One region of the Eubacterium sp. AB3007 genome, then DNA from elsewhere that is predicted to be linked to it. Evidence: predicted binding sites of a transcription regulator. Region 1 holds the regulator's gene; the other holds the start of a gene.
The links. Region 1 encodes Rex, which represses fermentation and respiration genes when NADH is low (regulators of the CRP and FNR family bind a similar motif). Its sites were predicted from a motif close to ATTGTTAANNNNTTAACAAT; they were not measured.

Region 1 (5,190 bases):
GCCGCTACCGATATTGGGAAGGAGCAGGCGGAGCAGTACATGAAAGTGACCGACTCTGTCGTTGAGGAGCTTCGAGCCTATGTGGCTGCCGGAGATTTCAGCAAGCCGCTGAAGGTCACCATGGCGGAGAAGAACGTGATGCCGGATTATAAGGTTCCCGCGGAATATCTGCTGACTGTGGCACAGGGCAAGCTGGACAAGGCGAATGATAAGATCAACGCCCTCCAGAAGGAACTTAAACAGTCGAAGGACAAGAGCGCGAAAGAGATCAAGGAGCTGAAGAAGCAGCTTAAGGCGGCAAAGGAAGAAGCCACCAAGTCGAACAAGACGCTGAAAAAAATAGCGAAACAGCTGAAAGTCAAGAAACTGAAGGTCAAGTCGAAGTCCAGGAAGGCGACCGTGAAGTTCAAGGCGGTCTCCGGCGTTACTGCTTACCAGATCCAGTACAAGCAGAAGGGCAAGAAATGGGCAGATCTGACCAAGTCCACTACCAAGACCAAGGTCAAGAGCAAGAAACTGAAAAAAGGCAAGAAATACACCTTCCGTGTCCGGACCATCACAAAGGTAGATGGTAAGAACGTTTACGGGAAGTGGGCAACCAAGAAAGTAAAGATCAAATAATAACAACGGGAGGGAGCCGCAGCTCCCTCCCGCTCTGTATGGCGTTTCATGCCTTCCACTCTCTGATCTCCCGGCGTAGCCAGTCTGCCCAGGAATCCATCCCCTCGCCGGTCTTGGCGCAGATGGGGATGACCTCTGCCTTTGGGTTGCGCAGGGCGATGTTTTTCCGGCAGGTATCCAGGTCAAAATCGAAATAAGGCAGGACATCGATCTTGTTGACGAGCACCACATCGCAGATGGAGAACATGAGGGGGTATTTCAGGGGCTTGTCATCTCCCTCCGGAACGGAGAGAATCATGGCGTTTTTGGATGCCCCCGTGTCAAACTCCGCCGGGCATACCAGGTTCCCTACGTTCTCCAGAATGGCCAGATCTACATCGCCTGTTTCCAGAGCCTCCAGTCCCTGGGCGGTCATGCCTGCGTCCAGATGGCACATGCCACCGGTGTGGATCTGGATGGACCGGGCCCCGGTCTCGGCGATGGCCCTGGCGTCCACATCGGAGTCGATGTCCGCCTCCATGACGCCGATCCTGTATTCCTCCTTCAGCATCTCAATGGTCCGGGTCAGGGTCGTGGTCTTGCCGGATCCCGGAGAAGACATGAGGTTGAGCAGGAAGATCCCCCGGCTCTTCAGTTCCTCTCGCAGTCTGTCTGCCTCCTGGTCGTTGTCCGCAAAGATACTTTCCTTTACTTCGATTATCTTGACTTCCTTCTGATCCATAGTGATCCTCCTTCTTGAAACAAGTATACCACATAGCAATTTCCCCTTGCAATCGGAAGACTTCTCAACTATAATGTATTTGATATTAGAACAAGCGAGGAGGTTAGTTATGTCTTTTGAAAAGATCAGAGATATTATCGTGGAGCAGCTCAACGTTGAGCCTTCCATGGTTACTATGGATACCAACCTGATGAAGGATCTGGAAGCAGATTCTCTGGATGCTGTAGAGATCATCATGGCGATCGAGGAGGAGTTCGACATCGAGATCCCAGATGAGGAAGCAGAGAATTTCCAGGTGGTGAGCGATCTCGTAGGCTTTGTAGACGATAACATCGAATAACAGGACAGACCCGCCTCACCGGCGGGTCTTGTTGTAAGAGAAGGAGAGGAGCATGGCCAAGAATACCAAGATATCCAACGCCGTCATCAAGCGGCTCCCGCGTTATCGCAGGTACCTGATCGAACTGAATAAGAAGGGCGTAGAGAAGATCTCTTCCAAGGAGTTCAGCGAACTCATTGGCTATACCGCTTCCCAGATCCGGCAGGATCTGAACAACTTCGGCGGGTTTGGACAGCAGGGATACGGGTACAGCGTAGAGGGATTGCTGAAGGAGATCAGCGCCATCCTGGGGCTGGATCAGGTCTACAAGATGGTCATCGTCGGTGCCGGCAACCTGGGCCAGGCCATCGGGCGCTACACTCACTTCCACAAGCAGGGGTTCAAGATTTGTGCTATGTTCGAGGTGGATCCGGCGCTCATCGGCCGCGATCTGGACGGCGTCCCCATCCTCGACGAGGAAGATATGGTCCAATATGTGGAGAAGGAGAACATCGACATCGGCGTCATCTGTGTCAACAAGGACAACGCGCAGGGGGTGGCAGACAGGCTTTGTTTTGCGGGGGTGAGAGGCATCTGGAACTTTGCCACCGCGGACATCGAGGTCCCCTCACACGTGGCGCTGGAGGACGTGCATCTGTCCGACAGCCTGCATTCCCTGGCGTATCATATGAACGACAAGCGCAAAAAGGGATAGTCCCCAAAAGCAAAACCGCTTCGCGTAAGCGAAGCGGTTGTTTCTACCAGTCCTATGTCACTATGCCTCTACCGGCGCATCAACAGGACAAGACTCTGCGCAAGCACCGCAGTCGATGCAGGTATCTGCGTCGATTACATACTTGTCATCGCCTTCGGAGATCGCCTCTACCGGGCACTCAGGTGCACAAGCTCCACAGCTAATGCAGTCGTCTGTGATTTTGTAAGCCATTGTATTCCTCCTTATAAGATTGATCTTAACTGAATTCCGGCTTTATTATACCAGAAAGGACGTAGCAAGTAAAGATGAAAGTTTACTCTCTGACAGGAAAGAGCGGGACCGGCAAAAGCTTTCAGGCCATGAACCTCTGCAAGGAAAAAAACATCCAAAGCATCATCGACGATGGGCTTTTTATCTGCGGGCATCGGGTGGAAGCGGGGGTCTCCGCCAAGCGCCAGAAGACCATGGTGGGCGCCATCAAGACGGCTTTGTTCAACAAGCCGGAGCATCAGGCGCAGGTGATGGCCGCTATCGCCCGCACAAAGCCCTCCTCTATTCTGATCCTGGGCACGTCGGACCAGATGGCAGACCGGATCGCCGCACGCCTGGAGCTCGGTCCCATCGATGAGCGCATCCACATCGAGGACATCACCTCGGAAGAGGAGCGTACCGTGGCGCGGAAGCAGAGGATCGGGCAGGGGAAGCACGTGATCCCGGTACCGACCTTCCAGGTGAAACGCGCCTTCGCCGGCTACTTTATCTCGCCGCTGAAGATCATCAAGGACAACCTGCGGGGAAGTGCCCAGTCGGAGCGGACCGTGGTCCGGCCTACCTTCAGCTACATGGGGGATTTCATCATCTCTGACAAGGCGGTGGCGGATATCGCCCACTGTGTCGCCAAAGAGAGCCCGGATATCTCGGAGGTATCCCGTGTCTATGTGAACACCAAGCCTGAGGCACTGCAGATGTATGTCACAGTGGATCTGCGGGAGGGGTGCAGGCTGTGGAAGGCTGCCGAAGGGTTCCAGCGGCGATTGGCGGAGGTAGTGGAAGCCATGACCGCTTTTAACATCGTCAATGTCAGTATCAACGTGCGGAAGGTGGCCGGAGAGTCTTGACATTCCAGACCAAAAGCAATATAATTAAATATTGAACGGGGCTCTGCCCTTTAATAGCTTCGCCTGACATGGTTTGGGTCCTGCGCAATAGGATGCCGTGAACCTTGTCAGGTCCGGAAGGAAGCAGCAATAAGCGGAAGTTCTTATGTGCCGCAGATAAGCCTTCTCCAACGTCATGCGGAGCTGTTAAAGGGCAGATATTTTATTAGAACCAGACTGCGGTGCGATCCGTCGCCCGCGATGGAGCGTGGAGAGACAGAATGAAGCAATACAGGGCTTTGTACAGGGAGAACAGACCGGAGGTGTTCGACGAGATCCTGGGACAGGAGCAGATCGTTCGGATCCTGAGGCACCAGATCGCCACGGACACGGTGAGCCATGCCTATCTGTTCTGTGGAACCCGGGGCACTGGCAAGACCACCACGGCCAGGATCCTGGCCAAGGCGGTGAACTGCACTGGAGAAGGTGAGCGCCCCTGTGGGGAGTGTCCCAGTTGCCGCGCGATCGCGGAGGGGAATTTCATCGATGTGATTGAGATCGATGCGGCATCCAACAACGGTGTGGAGAACATCCGGGAGCTGCGGGAGAGTGTCAATTATCCTCCCAGTGCAGGACGGCGGAAGGTCTATATCATCGACGAGGTCCACATGCTGTCTACCGGGGCGTTCAACGCACTCCTGAAAACACTGGAGGAACCGCCGGCACATGTGATGTTCATACTGGCCACCACCAACCCGGAGAAGTTGCCGCAGACGGTACTGTCCCGGTGTATGCGACTGGATTTTCGGCGGGTGTCCGCTGCTGAGATCAAGGCCAACATGGCCCGGATCTGCCAGGAGCACGGCGTTGAGATCACGGAGGGGGCGTTGGCACTTCTGGCAAGGAACGCAGACGGATCGGTGCGTGACTCCCTGAGTATCCTGGAACAGTGCATGTCCTCCGGGGAGGCACGTTTGGACCGGGACAAGATCCTGGAGTTTCTGGGGACGGTCTCGGAGGAGTTCTACATCGAGTTGACGGAGAAGGTGCTGACCCGCAACATATCCCAGGCGCTTTTGCTTCTGGAAGGCGCTATGGAGGAAGGGAAGGACGTCCGACAGATGATGAAGGACTGGATGGCCCACTACCGCGCCCTGTTGATCGCGAAGTTTGTGAAAAATCCCGGAGATATGCTGAACATGTCTTCGGAGAACATAGAATTGTTGAAGGAACAGAGTGCCAAGATCGAACTGGCAGAGTTGAACAGCAGCATCGTGACGTTGGCGAAAACCATCAATGATGCCCGCTATTCTACCCAGGCGAGGATCCTCATGGAGGTGGCTATCGTCACCATTGCAGGGGGATTGGAGTACGGCGCCAGACCGGCAGCTCCGGCGAACAGGCCGGCGACGCCCACGAGCAGACCGGCGACGCCCACCGCTTCCACAAAGCCGGCAGCAGAGCAGAAACCGGCACCGGCGACGACGGAGGGCGGAATACCAGCCATCCAGATCGAGGAGCCAGAATTCGATTCCGCGGCCATGGAGGAAGCCATGGCGACCATGCGGGCTGACGCGGTGCCGAAGCAAAGCCCCTATGCAGGCACGGATAGAGATGGGGCACCATCGAGGCAGGTGAACTCTGTTGCCGCACCTACGCCGGCAGTTCCGGTCAGTGCACCTTCTGAACCAGAGAAGAAGGCGCCGATGACAGCGCC
Region 2 (5,190 bases), 1.2 Mb from region 1:
CGCATCATCGCCAAGCCAGAAGAGGTCAAGGACGATGAGATCGCTCTGCTTGCCAGAGATATCTCCAAGAGGATCGAGTCCGAGCTGGAGTACCCGGGCCAGATCAAGGTCAATGTTGTCCGGGAGACCCGTGCAGTTGATTATGCGAAATAACTATTTTTATAGGCCGCTGCCGCAAGGTTGCGGCCTGATGTGTAACAGAGGAACCTTATGATCTATTTGGATAACAGTGCTACGACCAGACAGGATGACCGCGTGACAGAGAAGATGCTGCACGCCATGCGGGAGGATTTCGGCAACCCTTCCTCCCTGCACACCCTGGGGCTTACGGCGCAGAACCTCGTGACTGAGGCACGCAGGGAGATGGCTTCTGCTTTGGGAGCCCGCCCGGAAGAGATCGTATTTAATTCCGGAGGTACAGAGGGAGACAATACGGTGATCGACGGCGCCATGAGATCCGGCAGACACCGGGGGCATAAGCTGATCACTACAGAGGCCGAGCATCCGGCTGTGCTGGAAGCCTGCCGTCGGCAGGAGCAGGCAGGTGCCCAGGTGGTTTATCTGAAGGTAGATGAGAAATGCCGTCCAGACATGGAGCAACTCGCTGCGGAACTGGATGAGGAGACAGTGCTGGTCTCCATGATGGCGGTAAACAACGAGATCGGGACCATATTCCCGGTGAGAGAGGTGGCGGATCTTTGCCACAGGCACAAAGCTTTGTTCCACACGGACGCCGTACAGGCGCTGGGGAAGATCGATCTGGGGAACACCGGTGCGGACTTCATCACCATCAGCGGGCACAAGATCCACGGACCAAAGGGTATTGGCGCGCTTTGGGTCAGGAAGGGAGTCAATCTGCCGGCCTATATCGTCGGCGGGGGACAGGAGAAGGACCGCCGGTCAGGAACGGAGAATGTTCCGGGGATCGTCGGTCTCGGAGAAGCGGTCAAACTGACCAGAGAGGAACTGGCAACCTGTGAGGCTGTTCGCGACGGCAGCGAGCTGGCGGGGATGTATCGCGTCAGACAGTATCTGCTGGACGGCCTCAGAGAAAGCATTGGGGACATCCGCGTCAACAGTCCGGAGGATCCGAAGGAATGCGCCGCATCGGTGTTGAATGTCTCCTTCCTGGGGACCAGAGGAGAGGTGATCCTCCACACACTGGAGGGAGAGGGGATCTACGTGTCCACCGGTTCCGCCTGCTCCTCGAACAAGAAGGGAAGGAGTCATGTGCTGAAGGCTATGGGGCTTTCAGACAAGGAGATCGAGGGTGCGATCAGATTCAGTCTGTCCAGAGACAACACGATCCAGGAGATGGACGTGGTGATCGAGAAGGTGAAGCAGGCAGTGGAGCGGTTCAGGCTGCTGGGCAGCTTTCGCTGATAGAGGAGAAGTGCTATGAACGAACAGAATATTCTCATCGTGCGCTGCGGCGAGGTAGCGTTGAAGGGGATGAACAAGCCATATTTTGAAAAGACGCTGGTAGAACGGATCCGCCGGAACCTGAAAGGATTTGATGGGGTGGATGTGAAGCGCCACGAGGGACTCATTTTCGTGAGAAGTCCCAGGAAGCATCAGGAGCAGGATCTGATCCGGGAGATCAGCAAGGTCTTCGGAGTCGCGTCCATCAGCCCGGCGGTGGAAGCTCCTAGCGACCTGGACGCCATCGGAGAAGAGGCCGTACGGTTCATGCTGAAGCAGATCGAGGAGAGGGGCATCAAGACCTTCAAGGTAGAGGCCAAACGAGCTGACAAGCGATTCCCGGTGAAATCCCCGGATATCGCCAGAATCATCGGAGCCAAGGTGCTTATCGGCTGCAAGGTGCTTTCGGTGGACGTACATGAGCCGGACTGCAGGCTGTTCGTAGATTTGCGGCCGGATCGGACGTACATTTATGATCAGAAGATCTCCGGATTCGGAGGACTTCCTCTTGGTACCAACGGAAAGGGAATGGTTCTTTTGTCCGGTGGGATTGATAGCCCTGTGGCAGCGTGGATGATGGCCAAGCGAGGGATGCTTATCGAGGCAGTCCATTTTCACAGCTATCCCTATACCAGCCAGCGCGCCCAGCAGAAGGTGGAGGAACTGGCCGGGATCGTGGCTGGCTATACAGGGAGATTCAAGATGCATGTCATCAACCTGCTGCCGATCCAGGAGGAAATCGTGAAGAACTGTCCGGAAGAGGAGACTACGATCTTGGTACGTCGTTTCATGATGCGCATCGCTCAGGAGATCGCCCGAAAAGCCGGTTGTATGATGTTGATCACCGGCGAAAACCTGGGACAGGTTGCCAGCCAGACCGCGGAAGCGTTGGTGGTGACCGATGCCTGTGTACAGATGCCGGTGATGCGGCCGTTGATCGCCATGGACAAGGTGGACATCATGGACAAAGCCCAGGAGATCGGTACTTATGAGAAGTCCATCGAACCTTATGAGGATTGCTGTACTGTGTTCCTGCCCAAACATCCCACTACCAAGCCCAGGCTTGCACAGATCGAGGCATCCGAGTCGAAACTGGATGTAGAGGGGCTGGTGAAGGCCGCGGTAGAGTCTCAGGAGACCATTCAGATCGAAGTACAGTAAGATGTATACCAAAAGAAGGTGATTCGATTCCGAATCACCTTCTTTTCGTATAAAGCCACACTGAAAAAACACCATTTATTACTTGCAAAAAGTATACAAGTATGGTTAAATAAATATGGTGTGGATTTGTGTTTGTGAAAAATATAACTTTCACAGGGCATCCGCATCAGCTAACGTCAGACGGTTAAAAACCTCCCTCGGGAGAGGGACCGTTATTATAATCTAAGGAGGCATTTACATGAACTTTCTACAGACGAAGGAACAGGAATTCGTAAGGAAAATGGTAAGAGACTTCGCCGAGACCGAAGTTGAGCCATTGGCTGCTGACATCGACAAAGAGCACAGATTCCCTGAAGAGACTGTTGCCAAGATGGCAGAGCTCGGCATGATGGGTATCCCGTTCCCAACCAAGTACGGCGGAGCTGGCGGAGACGAGATCTCCTATGCGATCACCGTGGAAGAACTGGCTAGAGTATGTGCATCTACAGCGGTTATCGTTTCCGCACATACATCCCTCTGCTGCTGGCCGATCTACGCTTACGGTACAGAAGAGCAGAAGATGAAGTACCTGCCTGACCTGCTGAAGGGTCGTAAGCTTGGTGCTTTCGGTCTGACCGAGCCTAACGCAGGAACCGATGCTGGTGGACAGCAGACAAGAGCGGTCCTGGACGGCGATGAGTGGGTTCTGGATGGAGCCAAGGTGTTCATCACCAACGGTGGCTATGCAGACACTTTCGTAGTCATGGCTATGACCGACAAGAAGAAGGGTACACACGGCGGAATCAGTTCCTTCATCGTAGAGAAGGGTGATCCGGGATTCTCCATCGGTAAGACCGAGGACAAGATGGGAATCCACGCCTCCTCCACCACAGAGCTGATCTTCCAGAACTGCAGAATTCCTAAGGACAGACTGCTGGGAGAAGTTGGTGACGGATTCAAGGTAGCCCTGTCCACACTGGACGGCGGACGTATCGGAATCGCTTCCCAGGCTCTGGGTATCGCACAGGGTGCATTCGATGTTACCGTTGACTACATGAAGGCCAGAAAGCAGTTCGGAAAGAGACTGTCCCAGATGCAGGCACTCCAGTTCGAGATGGCTGATCTGAAGACAAGAATCGAAGCTGCAAGACTCCTGGTTTACAGAGCTGCGTTCCTCGAGGATGCTCACAAGCCTTACGGTGAGGCCGCTGCCATGGCTAAGCTGTTTGCTGCTGAGACTGCAATGAAGGTAACGACTAAGTGCGTCCAGTTCCACGGCGGATATGGATACACCTGTGATTATCCGGTTGAGAGAATGATGAGAGACGCCAAGATCACTGAGATCTATGAGGGTACCTCTGAAGTTCAGAAACTCGTAATCGCAGCTAATACTTTCAAATAAAGATAAATAGGAGGAATTAGAAATGGCATTCAAGATTATCGTATGCGCAAAGCAGGTACCTGATACAAACGTAATCAAGATCAATCCGAAGACCGGAACCCTGATCAGAGACGGTGTACCAAGCATCCTGAACAATGACGATGCTAACGCTCTGGAAGAAGCATTGAAGATCAAAGATAAATATCCAGATACAACCATTACCGTTATCTCCATGGGACCGCCGCAGGCTAACGATCTGCTGTTCGAGTGCATCGCTAAGGGCGCTGACGAGGGTATCCTGGTATCCGACAGAGCAGTTGGCGGATCCGATACATGGGCTACCTCCAACACACTGGAAGCAGCTGTACGCAGATGGGTCAAGGACAACGGAGATTTCGACCTGCTGTTCACCGGAAGACAGGCTATCGATGGAGATACCGCTCAGGTTGGACCGCAGCTGGCTGAGAAGCTGGGACTGCCTCAGGTTTCCTACGTTGAGGAATTCGAACTGGCTGAGGACAGAAAGTCCGTTACCGTTAAGAGACAGCTCGAGGATGGTTATGAACTGATCGAGGTTCAGCTGCCTTGCCTGCTGACCACCATTAAAGAACTGAACACTCCGAGATACATGAGCGTGAACGGCATCTATGGTGAGAAGAACATGAAGACCTGGAACGCCAAGGACATCGAGGTTGACCTGACTAAGGTTGGTCTGGAAGCATCCCCGACAAACGTATTCAGATCCTTCACTCCTGCTCCGAAGCAGCCGGGCGTCAAGATCGAGGGCGACACTGAGAACGAACAGGCTAAGAATCTGCTGATCAAGCTCAAGGGTAAGCATGCAATCTAATTTGGAGGAGGAAATATAAATGGCTATTAACATTATCAAAGAAAAATGTATCGGTTGCGGACAGTGCTTCAAGAGCTGCCCGAAGGACGCATTTTATTTCGAACCATATGATGGAAACAAGCTCGGCAAGGTTGCTGCAATCGGACCTAGCTGCGACTTCTGTAACCAGTGCCTGACCGCATGTAAGTTCGGTGCGATCGAAGAGAAGAAGATCGAAGTTCAGGCTGACCTGGATGACTACAAGCACGTTTGGGTGTTCGCAGAGCAGAGAGACGGCAAGCTGATGAACGTTGCTCTGGAGCTCATCGGTGAGGGCTATAGACTGGCCAAGGAAATCAGCGAGGATACGCAGGTTTGTGCAGTTCTGCTGGGTTCCGAAGAAGACATCACTCCGCTG

Region 2: a site for Rex is predicted at 2,715-2,734, ahead of P156_RS0100520 (acyl-CoA dehydrogenase). Genes of this name have one in related genera too.

What each region holds. Positions count from the first base shown of each region.
Region 1 covers NZ_JIAD01000001.1:1,303,166-1,308,355, reverse strand. The annotation lists gene P156_RS0106315 (C69 family dipeptidase) at 1-621, shown strand, start outside; gene hypB (hydrogenase nickel incorporation protein HypB) at 668-1,342, opposite strand; gene acpP (acyl carrier protein) at 1,452-1,682, shown strand; gene P156_RS0106300 (redox-sensing transcriptional repressor Rex) at 1,735-2,376, shown strand; gene P156_RS0106295 (DUF362 domain-containing protein) at 2,437-2,607, opposite strand; gene P156_RS0106290 (hypothetical protein) at 2,682-3,494, shown strand; RNA gene ffs (signal recognition particle sRNA large type) at 3,521-3,697, shown strand; gene dnaX (DNA polymerase III subunit gamma/tau) at 3,755-5,190, shown strand, end outside.
Region 2 covers NZ_JIAD01000001.1:112,347-117,536, forward strand. The annotation lists gene rny (ribonuclease Y) at 1-153, shown strand, start outside; gene P156_RS0100510 (cysteine desulfurase family protein) at 211-1,383, shown strand; gene thiI (tRNA uracil 4-sulfurtransferase ThiI) at 1,399-2,583, shown strand; gene P156_RS0100520 (acyl-CoA dehydrogenase) at 2,822-3,964, shown strand; gene P156_RS0100525 (electron transfer flavoprotein subunit beta/FixA family protein) at 3,987-4,793, shown strand; gene P156_RS10985 (FAD-binding protein) at 4,813-5,190, shown strand, end outside.